DNA from 3 places in the Streptomyces sp. NPDC028314 genome. Region 3 is predicted to be linked to each of the others. Evidence: riboswitches for the same ligand, from Rfam matches in the RefSeq annotation. Region 3 holds a riboswitch; each other region holds the start of a gene.

Region 1 (4,202 bases), on a different contig from region 3:
CGGTCCACGAAGTCGTGGTGGGTGAAGCGGCGCACGTCGCGGTCGGAGAGCCGTGGGTAGGGGGCGAAGAACCGGTAGTACTTCGACTCGTCGGAGACCTGTTCGTAGAAGCTGACCAGGCGGCCCGCGTCCTCGGTGGTGATGGGCCGGATCCGGGCCGTGCCGCCGTCGCGGAGCACGACGTCGGCTTCCCAGTGCGCCGGGTACGAGGGGTCCGACTCGATGGTCATGGGCACACCCTAAGGGGCGGATCCACTGGACGGTGCTCGCGCGGCGCGTGCGGCACACCGGGGCAAATCAGTGCAAGCTGGGGAAGGTCGAACGGCGGCGAATTCGGGCCGAAGGTCGGTTCGAGCATTCCGGGTGCCGTGAGAGACTGGTCTAGACAACCGTTAGCACCTGAAGGGCATCACCATGGCAGAGCGCCGCGTCAACGTCGGCTGGGCCGAGGGCCTGCACGCTCGTCCCGCCTCGATCTTCGTCCGGGCGACGACCGCTTCCGGCGTCCCGGTGACCATCGCCAAGGCCGGTGGCGACCCCGTCAACGCCGCCTCCATGCTGGCGGTTCTGGGCCTGGGCGCCCAGGGTGGCGAGGAGATCGTCCTCGCGTCCGAGGCCGAGGGCGCCGAGGCCGCGCTGGACCGCCTCGCGAAGCTCGTCGCCGAGGGCCTCGAGGAGCTCCCGGAGACGGTCTGACCCCTTCGGGTCCGCACACGCGGCGAAGCCGCGGCCCCCGGTGCGGGGGCCGCGGCTTCGTTGTTTCCGCGGGGCGCCCGCGCACGCGCTTGCGGAAATCACCCCCACCCGCGGATAAATACCGTCCGGGAATTCCGATGATCCGCGCAGGGGAAATCTGCACGACTCCGTTTATCGCCCCGGTGTCGCGCGGATATCCGTCCTTTGTATACGGGCTCTGTTAATGCCGGCCGCTCGCCATGTTTACGGCAGGTTGCGAAGTCCTCACCCGCGGCCGGTGCGCCTGCGCCGCGCGGTCCGCGTGCAGCGCGGTGAGCGACCGGGCCCGCTCGGCGTCCCCGCGCGCCACCGCGTCCACGATCGCGCCGTGCTCCGCCCAGGACTCCGCGGGCCGCACCGGGGCCTCCACCGAGTACATCCAGGCGACCTTGTGCCGCATCTGGGTCAGCAGGGCGATCAGCCCGGGACTGCCGGAGGCCTGGGCCAGCGTCTCGTGGAACCATCCCCCCAGGGCCCGCAGATCCTCGCCCTGCCCCTTCCTGGCCCGCTCCTGCCCCAGCCTGACCAGCCCGCGCAGCACCTTCAGGTGCGCCTCGGTGCGCCGGCGGGCGGCTCTGGCCGCCGCCAGGGGCTCCAGCAGCATCCGCACCTCCAGGAGGTCGGCGGCCTCCTGCTCGGTCGGCTCGGCCACGCAGGCGCCCGCGTGCCGGCGGGTCGTGACGAAGCCCTCGGACTCCAGGGTGCGCAGCGCCTCGCGGACCGGGACGCGCGAGACTCCGTACCGGCGGGCCAGCACCTCCTCGGTGAGGCGGCTGCCGGGTCCGAAGACTCCGGAGATGATGTCGTCGCGGATCGCTGTGCATACCGCGTGCGCAGGAATTCGCAAGACCGGACCTCCGCTTGATTTCGTGACCGCGCTGCGACTCTATTGCAACACACGATAATTACCGAAGGCGGCCCTCAATACGAAACATTTGGCCGAAAACGAAGAAGACCCCGGCTCGGCGAGCCGGGGTCTTCGACGGAAAGTGCGGTGCGGGTCAGACGTCCACGCCGTGCGAGCGCAGGTACGCGGCCGGGTCGATGTCCGAGCCGTAGCCGGCCCCGGTGCGCGCCTCGAAGTGCAGGTGCGGGCCGCTGGAGTTGCCGGTGGAGCCCGACAGGCCGATCTGCTGGCCCGGGGTGACCGTCTGGCCGACGGAGACGCTCAGCGAGGACATGTGCCCGTACTGGGTGTAGGTGCCGTCGTTGTGCTTGATGACGACGTTGTTGCCGTACGCACCGCCGTAGCCGGCCTCGACGATGGTGCCCGCGCCCACGGCGTGGACCGAGGTGCCGGAGGCGGCGTGGAAGTCGATGCCCGTGTGGCTGCCGGAGGACCACATGCCGCCACCGGCGTGGTACTGGGTGCTGATGTACGAGCCGTCGACGGGCGCGACGAAGGTGTTGAGGCGCTTGCGCTCCTCCTCGCGGGCGGCGCGCTCGGCGGCCTCGCGCTCGGCCTTCGCCTTGGCCTCCGCGAAGCGCTTGGCCTCGGAGGCGCGCTGCTTGGCGTCGGCCTCGGCCTGCGCCTTGACGGCGGCGGCATCGGCGGCCCGCTGCTGCGACTCGGCCTGCGCCTCGATCTCGCCCTGGAGGTCCTCGGCGACGACGACGGCGTTCAGGCCGGTGTCCTCCATCGAGGGGGCGGCGGCCTGGTCCGCGGCGAACGCGGGGCCGGCCAGCGTGCCCACGACGCCGGTGGTGGCGAGGGCCGCGATACCGGCGTAACCGGCGGTCTTGCGGCTCATACGGCTGGAACCACGGTGCTTACCGGCCACACGACTGCTGCCAAACGCCATGAAGGGGTTGATCCTTTCCTTCCTTCTCGCCTACCGGGTTAGCTGACGGGTTCGGAGCAGGAAGGTCTCCTACGGGCCCCCTCTTGCGAGGCGGTCCGATTCACCCCAGGGACACATGTGGGTCCCCGGCTCCCCAGGCTCGCGCCTGACGGGGACTCGGCGATCGCTGTCCGGTGCCGCGGGTGCGGCGGGCACAACTGACGAACAGCACGGCCGACGCTAGGCGGATCATCAGTCAATCGCCAAACAGGTGCGCGCTTTTGTTACCTACGCCACACCACATACAAGCAACCACACCACTAAATGGACAAAAGGGGCCCCGGCGGGCAAGCCGCCAGAGCCCCTTCGGTTTCAGGTCAGTTGGAGACCACGGTCACGTCACCGATCCCGAGCGCCCGGACGGGCTCAGCGATCTGCGACGCGTCGCCCACCAGGACCGTCACCAGCCGGTCCACCGGGAAGGCGCCCACGACCGCCGCGGTCGCCTCCACCGTGCCGGTGGCGGCGAGCTGGGCGTACAACTGCGCCTGGTAGTCGTCCGGCAGCTCCTGCTCGACCTGGTCGGCGAGGGTGCCCGCGACCGAGGCGGCCGTCTCGAACTTCAGCGGGGCGACGCCCACCAAGTTCTGCACCGCCACGTCCCGTTCGGCGTCCGTCAGACCGCCCTCCGAGAGGACGCGCAGCACCTTCCAGAGGTCCTCCAGCGCCGGCCCGGTGTTGGGGGTGTCCACGGAGCCGCTGATGGCGAGCATCGAGGCGCCCTTGCCGTCGGCGGTGGAACGCAGCACCTGGCCGAAGGCGCGCACGCCGTACGTGTACCCCTTCTCCTCGCGCAGCACCTTGTCCAGGCGGGAGGTGAGGGTGCCGCCGAGGCAATACGTGCCGAGCACCTGGGCGGCCCAGACGCGGTCGTGCCGGTCCGCGCCGATCCGGCCGATCAGCAGCTGCGTCTGGACCGCTCCGGGCCGGTCCACGATGACCACGCGCCCGCTGTCGTCCGCGGTCACCGGCGGCACGGGCAGGGGCTCGGCGGAGTTGCCCGTCCAGGTGCCCAGGGTCTCCGCCAGGACGGCGTCCAGGTCGATCCCGGTCAGGTCGCCGACGACCACCGCGGTGGCGGTCGCGGGGCGCACGTGGGCCTCGTAGAAGGCGCGTACGGCCCCGGAGTCGATGCGGGCGACCGTCTCCTCGGTGCCCTGCCGCGGGCGGGACATCCGCAGGGTGGCCGGGAAGAGCTCCTTCGAGAGCTCCTTGGCGGCGCGGCGCTGCGGGTTGGCCAGCTCGTGCGGGATCTCGTCGAGCCGGTTGCGCACCAGCCGGTCGACCTCGGCGTCGGCGAAGGCCGGGGCGCGCAGTGCCTCGGCGAGCAGGCCGAGGGCCTTCGCCAGGCGGGAGGCCGGGACCTCCAGGGAGACCCGGATGCCCGGGTGGTCGGCATGCGCGTCGAGGGTGGCGCCGCAGCGCTCCAGCTCCGCCGCGAACTCCTCGGCGGAGCGCTTGTCGGTGCCCTCGGACAGCGCGCGGGCCATGATGGTGGCCACCCCGTCCAGACCCTGGGGTTCCGCGTCCAGCGGGGCCGCGAGGTTGATCTCGACGGCGATGACCTGCTGGCCCGGACGGTGGCAGCGCAGCAGGGTCAGGCCGTTGGGGAGCCCACCGCGCTCG
Region 2 (4,202 bases), on a different contig from region 3:
CAGTTCACGGCGACCGCGAGGTCGGCGATGGTGACGTCCTCGGTCTCGCCGGAGCGGTGCGACATCATGCACTTGAAGCCGTTGCGCTGGGCCATCTCGACGGCGTCGAGGGTCTCGGTCAGCGAACCGATCTGGTTGACCTTGACGAGCAGGGCGTTCGCGGAGCCCTCCTCGATGCCGCGGGCCAGACGTTCGGGGTTGGTGACGAAGAGGTCGTCGCCGACGATCTGGACCTTGGCGCCGAGGCGGTCGGTGATGACCTTCCAGCCGGCCCAGTCGTCCTCGTACAGCGGGTCCTCGATGGAGACCAGCGGGTACGCGGAGACGAGCTCCTCGTAGTACTCGGTCATCTCGGCGGCCGAGCGGGACTGGCCCTCGAACTCGTACTTGCCGTCCTTGTAGAACTCGGACGCGGCGACGTCGAGCGCGAGCGCGATGTCCTTGCCCGGGGTGTAGCCGGCCTGCTTGATGGCCTCGACGATGAGGTCGAGCGCGGCGCGGTTGGACTCCAGGTTCGGGGCGAAGCCGCCCTCGTCGCCCAGGCCGGTGGAGAGGCCCTTGGTGTGCAGGACCTTCTTGAGGGTGTGGTAGACCTCGGCACCCCAGCGCAGCGCCTCGGAGAAGGACTCCGCGCCGATCGGGGCGATCATGAACTCCTGGATGTCCACGTTGGAGTCGGCGTGCGACCCACCGTTGAGGATGTTCATCATCGGAACGGGCAGCAGGTGCGCGTTCGGGCCGCCGAGGTAGCGGAAGAGGGGGAGGTCCGAGGCCTCGGACGCGGCGTGCGCGACGGCCAGGGAGACGCCGAGGATGGCGTTGGCGCCGAGCGAGCCCTTGTTGTCGGTGGCGTCCAGGTCGAACATGGCCTGGTCGATCAGGCGCTGCTCGGTGGCGTCGTAGCCGACGAGCTCCGGGCCGATCTGCTCGATGACGGCGAGGACGGCCTTTTCGACGCCCTTGCCCATGTAACGGTTGGGGTCACCGTCACGGAGCTCGATGGCCTCGAATGCACCGGTGGAGGCGCCGGACGGAACTGCAGCACGACCGGTGCTGCCATCGTCGAGGCCAACCTCGACCTCGACCGTGGGGTTGCCTCGGGAGTCCAGGATTTCCCGGGCTACGACGACGTCGATGGACGGCACGAGCATCTCCTTCTGGGATGTGACGCTGGGTGTGCGGTGGCTTGGGACCGTGGGACGGCCTGCCGAGCTAGAGCCTAACCGGCTCCGGGCACTGGGCCGGCCGACCGCCCGGGTCCTGGGACGAAAAAGGGCCCGAATACCCCTCTTCCAGGACATAGGACTCTTGATCGTTCGGTGCCCGGCGGGGAACGCACCACCGCCCGGCGCGTGGGGGAATACGCGCCGGGCGGTGAGGTGATGCGGTGTTACCGCGGCATTCAGCTGAGCTTCAGCTTCTGGCCGGGGAAGATCAGGTCGGCATCGTCGACGATGTCCTTGTTCAGCTCGAAGACCTTCTCCCAGCCGCCCTTGACGCCGTTCGCCTCGGCGATGGTGCCCAGGGTGTCGCCCGACTTGACCTCGTACGAGCCGTTGCCGGTCTTCGGGGCCTCGGTCTTGGGGGCCTTCGTCGGGGCCGGGACGGCCTCGGAACGCTCGGAGCGGGTGGTGACGGAGGCCTCGGAGCGGGACTCCTTCTTCGGCGCCGCCTGCTGCTTCTTCGGAGCGGCTTCCTGCTTCTTCGCCTCGGGCTTCGGCTTCGGCTTGGGAGCCTCGGCCGAGCCGCCGCCGCTGTAGGAGGAGTTCGACAGGCCCACGCCACAGGACGGCCAGGCGCCCTTGCCCTGGCCCTTGAGGACCTTCTCCGCGATGGCTATCTGCTGCGCCTTGGAGGCCTGGTTGGCCTGCGCCGCGTACGCCTTGCCGCCGTAGGCGGCCCAGGTGGACGCCGAGAACTGCACGCCGCCGTAGTAGCCGTTGCCCGTGTTGATGGACCAGTTGCCGCCGGACTCGCAGGCGGCGACCTTGTCCCACTCGGAGGCGGTCGCGGCGGAAGCCGAGCCCGCGGCCATCAGGGGCGCCGCGACGGCGACACCGGCGACACCGGCGAGCGTGACGATGCGGGCGGCCTTGGAGGCGCGGCGGTGCTTGCCCTTGCCGGAAAGCAGCATGGAGTTTCTCCTCACCGACGCCTACGAGGTGAGCTGTCGGGTTCGGGCGAGTGAGTTGCCCGGTCACGCGGCCTAGCGCGTGACTTAACCCCTAGCCGGTTCCGTGACCATCTCTCAATGGCCGGTCCCGGCGCTTACCTTGGTTCCCCCGCTCCTGCCTCCGGCGCTTTACGCGACGACTGTTCTCTCCGTCCGCCGGCAGGATTCGGCGATGCGGTCGAAGAGGCCCGCGGTGGCGAGCGATTCAGAAGGTAGACAGGTCTCCCCCCGATGTTCAACGCGCGACATCGGGGGGAAACAGCCCTACTTGCGTTCCGCTTAGGGACGTTTGCGCAGGTGAGGGCCGGGTTTGCGGAAGCTTCGGTACGAGACACGCCAGTTGACCGGAAGAGACGCATGTCTCACTTAGATATACCGGACATTTGGATCTTTCCGGGTGGCCGAACTGCCCCTATTACTTGGTTAGATCCAGGTTCTGGCCGGGCTTGATGAGGTCCGCGTCCTTGCCGATGACCTGCTCGTTGGCCTCGTAGAGCGCGTTCCAGCCCCCCTTGAGTCCCTTGGCGTCCGCGATGGCGGCCAGGCTGTCGCCCGACTTCACCGTGTACGTGGGCTTCGGCGCGGCCGCGGGCGCGGCGGGCGGGGTCTCGATCGCGGCCGGGCCGCGGTGCTTGCCGCCGCCGTCCGCCGCGGAGTCGGCCGGGCTCCCCGCCGGGGCCGAGGGCGTCGCGGTCGGGTCGGCGGGGGTCGAAGGGGCGCCCGGGAGCACCGGGGTGGCCGGGTCCGTCGGGGCGGACGGGGCCGTCGGGAGGACCGGGGCCGCCGGGTCCGCGGGCGGCGTCGCGGTGGGGGTGCCCGGGAGCTCCGGAGCCGGCACGGTCGGGTCCGGGTCGGGCATGACGGGCAGTCCGCTGTGGGGCGCGAGCGGGATGTCGGGCAGCGTGAAGGACGGCGTGCCGGTCGGGCTGGGCAGCCCGGGGACCGGGGCGACCGGGGTCGGGGCCCCGAAGTCCGTGGCCGGGGTGGAGCCGGTCTTCGGCACGGACGCGTCGGGGCGGGACGGGGTGGGCGCGATCGGCCCGGGCGCCTCGGCCCGGCCCGGGTCCACCTCGGCGGCCGGCCCCTGCTGGGTCAGCCCGGCCGAGGCGCCGCACTGCGACCACGCCTGGGGGCCCTGGGCGGCCAGCACCTGTTCGGCGACGGCGATCTGCTGGGAGCGGCTGGCGAGGTCGGGGCGCGCCGCGTAGGCGAGGCCGCCGTGGGCGTTCCACTGCTCCTGGGTGAACTGCAGCCCGCCGTACGCGCCGCTGCCGAAGTTGGCGCTCCAGGTTCCGCCGCTCTCGCACTCGGCGACCTTGTCCCACGTGGGGGCGTCTGCCGCGCTCGCGCCGGTCGCCGCGAGCAGCGGCAGGGCCAGGGCGGAGCCGGTGACTCCGGCGGTGACGACAAGTGCGGGTATCTGCTTGGGGCGTCTGTGGCGGCCGTTCCCGGAACGCATGAGGCTGTACCTTTCGCATAACGGCGGGGTAACGGCAGAACCTAGCGGCCTTGGCACGTTCGTTACAAGTTCGGTCGAAAACTGACCTTCAGTCAGGCGGGTGCCGGTCGGAACTCAGTTGTTTCGGGGTGTGAAGCGGACCGGAAGGGTGCGCAGGCCACGCATGATGAGCCCGCCCCGCCACCGCAGGTCCGCGGGCGGAACAGCGAGTTCCAGATCTGGCAGACGCATCAGCAAAGTCGCGAGCGCCGTCTGGCCCTCCAGCCGGGCGAGCGGAGCGCCGAGGCAGTAGTGGATGCCGTGCCCGTATCCGAGGTGCTGATTGTCACTCCGGGACAGGTCCAGGGTGTCCGGCTCCGCGAACCGCTCGGGGTCCCGGTCGGCGGCCGCGAGGACCACCAGCACCGGGTCTCCGGCCGCGATGTCGCGGCCCCCGAGGACGAACGGCTCGGTGGCGAACCGCCAGGTGGCCAGCTCCACGGGGCCGTCGTAGCGCAGCAGCTCCTCGACCCCGGTCTCCAGCAGCCCGCGTTCGCCGGCGGCGAGGGAGGCCTGGAGGCGCTCGCGCTG
Region 3 (4,202 bases):
GCGGACGAGGTGCAGACCGGCCTCGGACGTACCGGCGACTTCTACGCGTACCAGAACGAACCCGGCGTGGAGCCGGACCTGGTGTGCGTGGCCAAGGCACTCTCCGGGGGCTACGTGCCCGTCGGCGCCACCCTGGGCAAGGACTGGATCTTCAAGAAGGTCTACTCGTCGATGGACCGGGTGCTGGTGCACTCCGCGAGCTTCGGTTCCAACGCGCAGGCCATGGCGGCCGGCCTCGCGGTCCTCTCGGTGATGGACGACGAAGGGGTGGTGGCCAACGCCCGCGCGATGGGCGACCTGCTGCGCGGGCGGCTCGCCGCCCTGGTCGACGAGTACGAGCTGCTGCACGAGGTGCGGGGCCGCGGGCTGATGATCGGCATCGAGTTCGGCCGGCCGTCCTCGCTCGGGCTCCGCAGCCGGTGGACCATGCTCCAGGCCGCCCGCAAGGGGCTCTTCGCGCAGATGGTCGTGGTGCCGCTGCTCCAGAAGCACCGGATCCTCACGCAGGTCTCCGGTGACCACCTGGAGGTCATCAAGCTCATTCCGCCGCTGATCGTGGACGAGCGGGACGTCGACCGGTTCGTGGGCGCCTTCCGCGAGGTCATGGACGAGGCGCACGGCGGGGGCGCGCTGATGTGGGACTTCGGCAGGACCCTCGTGAAGCAGGCCGTCGGCAACCGCTGACGGCCTGCTCCGGGCAGGATCCGAAGGAGACGGCCCTAGGCGAGGAGCCGGTTCCGCAGCCGGTCGAGGGTCTCGGGCGTCAGCCCGAGGCCCTCCGCCAGGTAGGGCTCCACCCCGCCCCAGGTCTCGTCGATCGTTTCGAAGGCCGCGACGAGGTAGTCGGCGCGGGCGTCGAAGAGCGGGGCGAGCAGTTCCATCACCTCGGGGGAGCGGGCCTCGGGCGCGTCGCTGCCGCGGCGTACCCGGTACCGGTTGTGCGGGGCGTTGGACTCCAGGTAGTCGGCGACGATCGCCTCGCGCTCCACGCCCAGGGCGAGGAGGGTCACGGCGACCGACAGGCCGGCCCGGTCCTTGCCGGCCGCGCAGTGCATCAGGGCCGGGACGCTGTCCTCGGCGAGGGCGTGCACGACCCGGCTGTGCTCGGAGGTCCGCTCCCGGATGATCACGCGGTACGAGTTCGCCATCCGGGTGGCGGCCTTCCCGTCGCCCAGGAGGGTGCGCAGTTGGCCGAGATCGCCGTCGCGGACCATTTTCCAGAACTCCCGGCCGTCGGCCGGATCCGAGAGCGGAATGTTCAGGTTCCGGACACCGGGCAGTTCCACATCCGGGCCCTCCAGTGCGTGATCGGCATCGTTGCGGAAGTCGAAGACGGTGTGGAGGCCGAGCGATCCGAGGAACTCTGCATCGGTTTCGGTGGCATGTGCCAGATGTCCGCTTCGGAAGAGTCGTCCTGACCTGACCCTCCGTCCGTCGGCGGTCGGCAGCCCGCCCACGTCACGGAAGTTGCGCACACCGGACAGTTCGGGCGCCGCTGACGGGGTCTGGGGTATCTGCTGGGTCAAGGGGGCTCCTCCGTGTCGTCGTGGCGTGTCCGAATTGCACTGCTTGGGAACAACTTGCCATAAAGGGAGGCGAGATCGCGCCAGGCCCCGTGAGCCAGATCATACGGTGACCGTGCGTGCCTGATCGCGAAAGACGAATTGCCCTGTGGCGGCGGTTGTTGCTGGTCCGGAATGGACGGAGGGTGACGGGAATTCCGTCGATCCCTCATGCCTGCGATTCCGTCAGGGAATTCGCGGCTTGTTGTGTGCGGCCGTACTGGATTACCTTCGCGATCGATCCGGGTGGACCGCCTAATCCTGCCGCCGCCCGGGAACCGCACCCGACTATTCACGCGCGCGGCAGGAGCGGGGGAACCAGGTAAGCCGCCGTTCCGGATCATGTCTCCGGACGGCTCGGGGTGAAGCCGTACACCCGTCGTCGAGGCCGACGCCGAGGTACGGCCGGACATCTCCAGTCCGAACCCGACAGCTCACCTCGCAGGCGACGGAGAGGAATTCGCCATGCCTGCAAAGGGTAAGCACCGCCGTCCGAAGTCCCGTTCGATATCCCGCGGGTTCGCCGTCGCGGGCACCGGAGGCGCGGCGCTCGCCCTGCCGCTGATGGGTGCCGCGGGAGCCCACGCCGCCGCTCCGGCCGCGGCCCCGGCCGTCGCCCCCGCCGCTTCGGTCCCGCAGGCGGCGCAGCCTCCGGCTTCCCTCCAGGCGGCGCCCGCCGCCGCGCAGGCCGCCCCGACCCTCTACACGGTCGTGCCGGGCGACTACCTCTCGAAGATCGCCGCCGAGCGCCACCTGTCCGGCGGCTGGGAGCAGCTGTACGCCGACAACCGCGACGCCGTCGGCACCGACCCCTCCCTGATCCACCCGGGCCTGAAGCTGACCCTGGGCGCGCCGGGCGAGGCCGCGCCGACGCGGCCCGCGCCCGCCGAGTCCGCCCCGGCTCCCGCCCCCGCTCCCGCTCCCGCCAAGAAGGCCCGTACCGCCCCGAAGCCGGCCGAGCGTTCCTCCAGCGCCGATCAGGGTTCCTCCGAGGCGGGCTCCGGTGGCGACTCCGCCGCGGGGACGTCCGGCGGCTCGCAGCAGCAGAGCGGCAAGACCTCCGGGGGCGCCTCCACGGGCACCGGATTCGTGGCCCCGGTCAGCGGCGGGATCTCCACCCAGTACAAGACCGCCGGCGCCATGTGGTCTTCCGGTTACCACACCGGTGTCGACTTCATCGCGAGCACCGGCACCACCGTCAAGGCCGTCGGCGCGGGCACCGTGGTCTCCGCCGGCTGGGGCGGCGCGTACGGCAACGAGGTCGTGATCCGGCACGCGGACGGCAAGTACTCGCAGTACGGCCACCTGTCCCAGCTCTCCGTCTCGGTCGGCCAGAGCGTCACCGGCGGACAGCGCATCGGGCTCTCCGGCGCCACCGGCAACGTGACCGGCCCGCACCTCCACTTCGAGATCCGCACGGGCCCGTCGTACGGCTCGGACATCAGCCCGCTGAGCTACCTGCGCTCGAAGGGCGTCAGCATCTGACGCACCGCCCGCAGGAGCGGGGACACGCGTGAGGCCGGGACCCGAGGGGGGTCCCGGCCTCACGCGTTCCTTATTCCGCATGTGCATGGTGGGATAGATCACGGTCCGTCAACCCCTCATTACGTTGGCGTAGGTTGCGTACGGGGGTGAAGGATGTGGTGCTGTGGCAGCGACGACGACGACACTCAAGACCATCGGCTCGTACGCGGCGATCGGGGACAGCTTCACCGAGGGCGTAGGGGACCCGGGACCCGGGGATTCGTACCTCGGCTGGGCGGACCGGCTGGCCGTACTCCTGGCCGATCAGCGGGCGGAACACGATTTCCGGTACGCGAACCTGGCGGTGCGGGGGAAGCTCCTCGACCAGATCGTGGCCGAGCAGGTACCCAGGGCCAAGGCCCTCGCACCTGACCTGGTCACCTTCTGCGCGGGTGGCAACGACATCATCCGGCCCGGCAGCGACCCGGACGACGTGGCGGAGCGGTTCGAGGCGGCCGTGGCCGACCTCGCCGGCGCCGTCGGCCTGGTCATGATCACCACGGGGTTCGACACCCGGGGCGTGCCGGTCCTCAAGCACCTCCGGGGCAAGGTGGCCACGTACAGCGCACACGTGCGCGCCATCGCCGACCGGTACGGCTGCCCGGTGCTCGACCTCTGGTCGCTGAAGTCCGTACAGGACCGCCGCGCCTGGGACGGCGACCGGCTGCACCTCTCGCCCGAGGGGCACACCCGGGTCGCGCTGCGCGCCGCGCAGGTGCTCGGCCTGGACGTGCCGACCGACCCGGACCAGCCGTGGCCGCCGGAGCGTCCGCGCGGATCCGTGGACGTGACCCGGGACAACATCCAGTGGGCCCGCGAACACCTGGTCCCGTGGATCGGGCGGCGGCTGCGCGGGGAGTCCTCCGGGGACCACGTCGAGGCGAAGCGGCCCGACCTGATGCCGCTGTAGGCCGCACGGCGCGCCGGGCCGGGGGGCCGGGCGGCGACACGTCGGGGGCGACACGCCGGGCGGATCGGTGGCCGGAAGCGGAATCCTTCGGGGGTGGTGTGCGTTGGGATGGTCGTAGACGTACGACCGTCCTGCCCCCATCCTCCCAGGAGGCGCCTTGACCGGCTCCCGTCCCCTGCGTCCCCGGCTGCGCGCCCTGCGGCCCG

What was found. Region 3 has a riboswitch for cyclic di-AMP ahead of ACZ4TG_RS16125 (M23 family metallopeptidase). Riboswitches for the same ligand answer to the same signal wherever they lie in the genome.
Region 1: it holds a riboswitch for cyclic di-AMP, as region 3 does, so the genes downstream of both, ACZ4TG_RS21950 (M23 family metallopeptidase) here and ACZ4TG_RS16125 (M23 family metallopeptidase) in region 3, are expected to answer to the same signal.
Region 2: it holds a riboswitch for cyclic di-AMP, as region 3 does, so the genes downstream of both, ACZ4TG_RS19490 (transglycosylase family protein) here and ACZ4TG_RS16125 (M23 family metallopeptidase) in region 3, are expected to answer to the same signal.

Annotation. Positions count from the first base shown of each region.
Region 1 is NZ_JBVHTP010000009.1:239,191-243,392, forward strand. Features, by position in the region: gene ACZ4TG_RS21935 (bifunctional acetate--CoA ligase family protein/GNAT family N-acetyltransferase) at 1-230, opposite strand, end outside; gene ACZ4TG_RS21940 (HPr family phosphocarrier protein) at 415-696, shown strand; gene ACZ4TG_RS21945 (GntR family transcriptional regulator) at 917-1,582, opposite strand; gene ACZ4TG_RS21950 (M23 family metallopeptidase) at 1,737-2,537, opposite strand; cyclic di-AMP (ydaO/yuaA leader) riboswitch at 2,551-2,709, opposite strand; gene ACZ4TG_RS21955 (M16 family metallopeptidase) at 2,894-4,202, opposite strand, start outside.
Region 2 is NZ_JBVHTP010000008.1:84,077-88,278, forward strand. Features, by position in the region: gene eno (phosphopyruvate hydratase) at 1-1,151, opposite strand, end outside; gene ACZ4TG_RS19490 (transglycosylase family protein) at 1,403-2,134, opposite strand; cyclic di-AMP (ydaO/yuaA leader) riboswitch at 2,138-2,310, opposite strand; gene ACZ4TG_RS19495 (LysM peptidoglycan-binding domain-containing protein) at 2,589-3,632, opposite strand; gene ACZ4TG_RS19500 (cytochrome P450 family protein) at 3,747-4,202, opposite strand, start outside.
Region 3 is NZ_JBVHTP010000006.1:143,518-147,719, forward strand. Features, by position in the region: gene ACZ4TG_RS16115 (aspartate aminotransferase family protein) at 1-684, shown strand, start outside; gene ACZ4TG_RS16120 (tyrosine-protein phosphatase) at 720-1,526, opposite strand; cyclic di-AMP (ydaO/yuaA leader) riboswitch at 1,838-2,023, shown strand; gene ACZ4TG_RS16125 (M23 family metallopeptidase) at 2,028-3,047, shown strand; gene ACZ4TG_RS16130 (SGNH/GDSL hydrolase family protein) at 3,211-3,996, shown strand; gene ACZ4TG_RS16135 (MBL fold metallo-hydrolase) at 4,154-4,202, shown strand, end outside.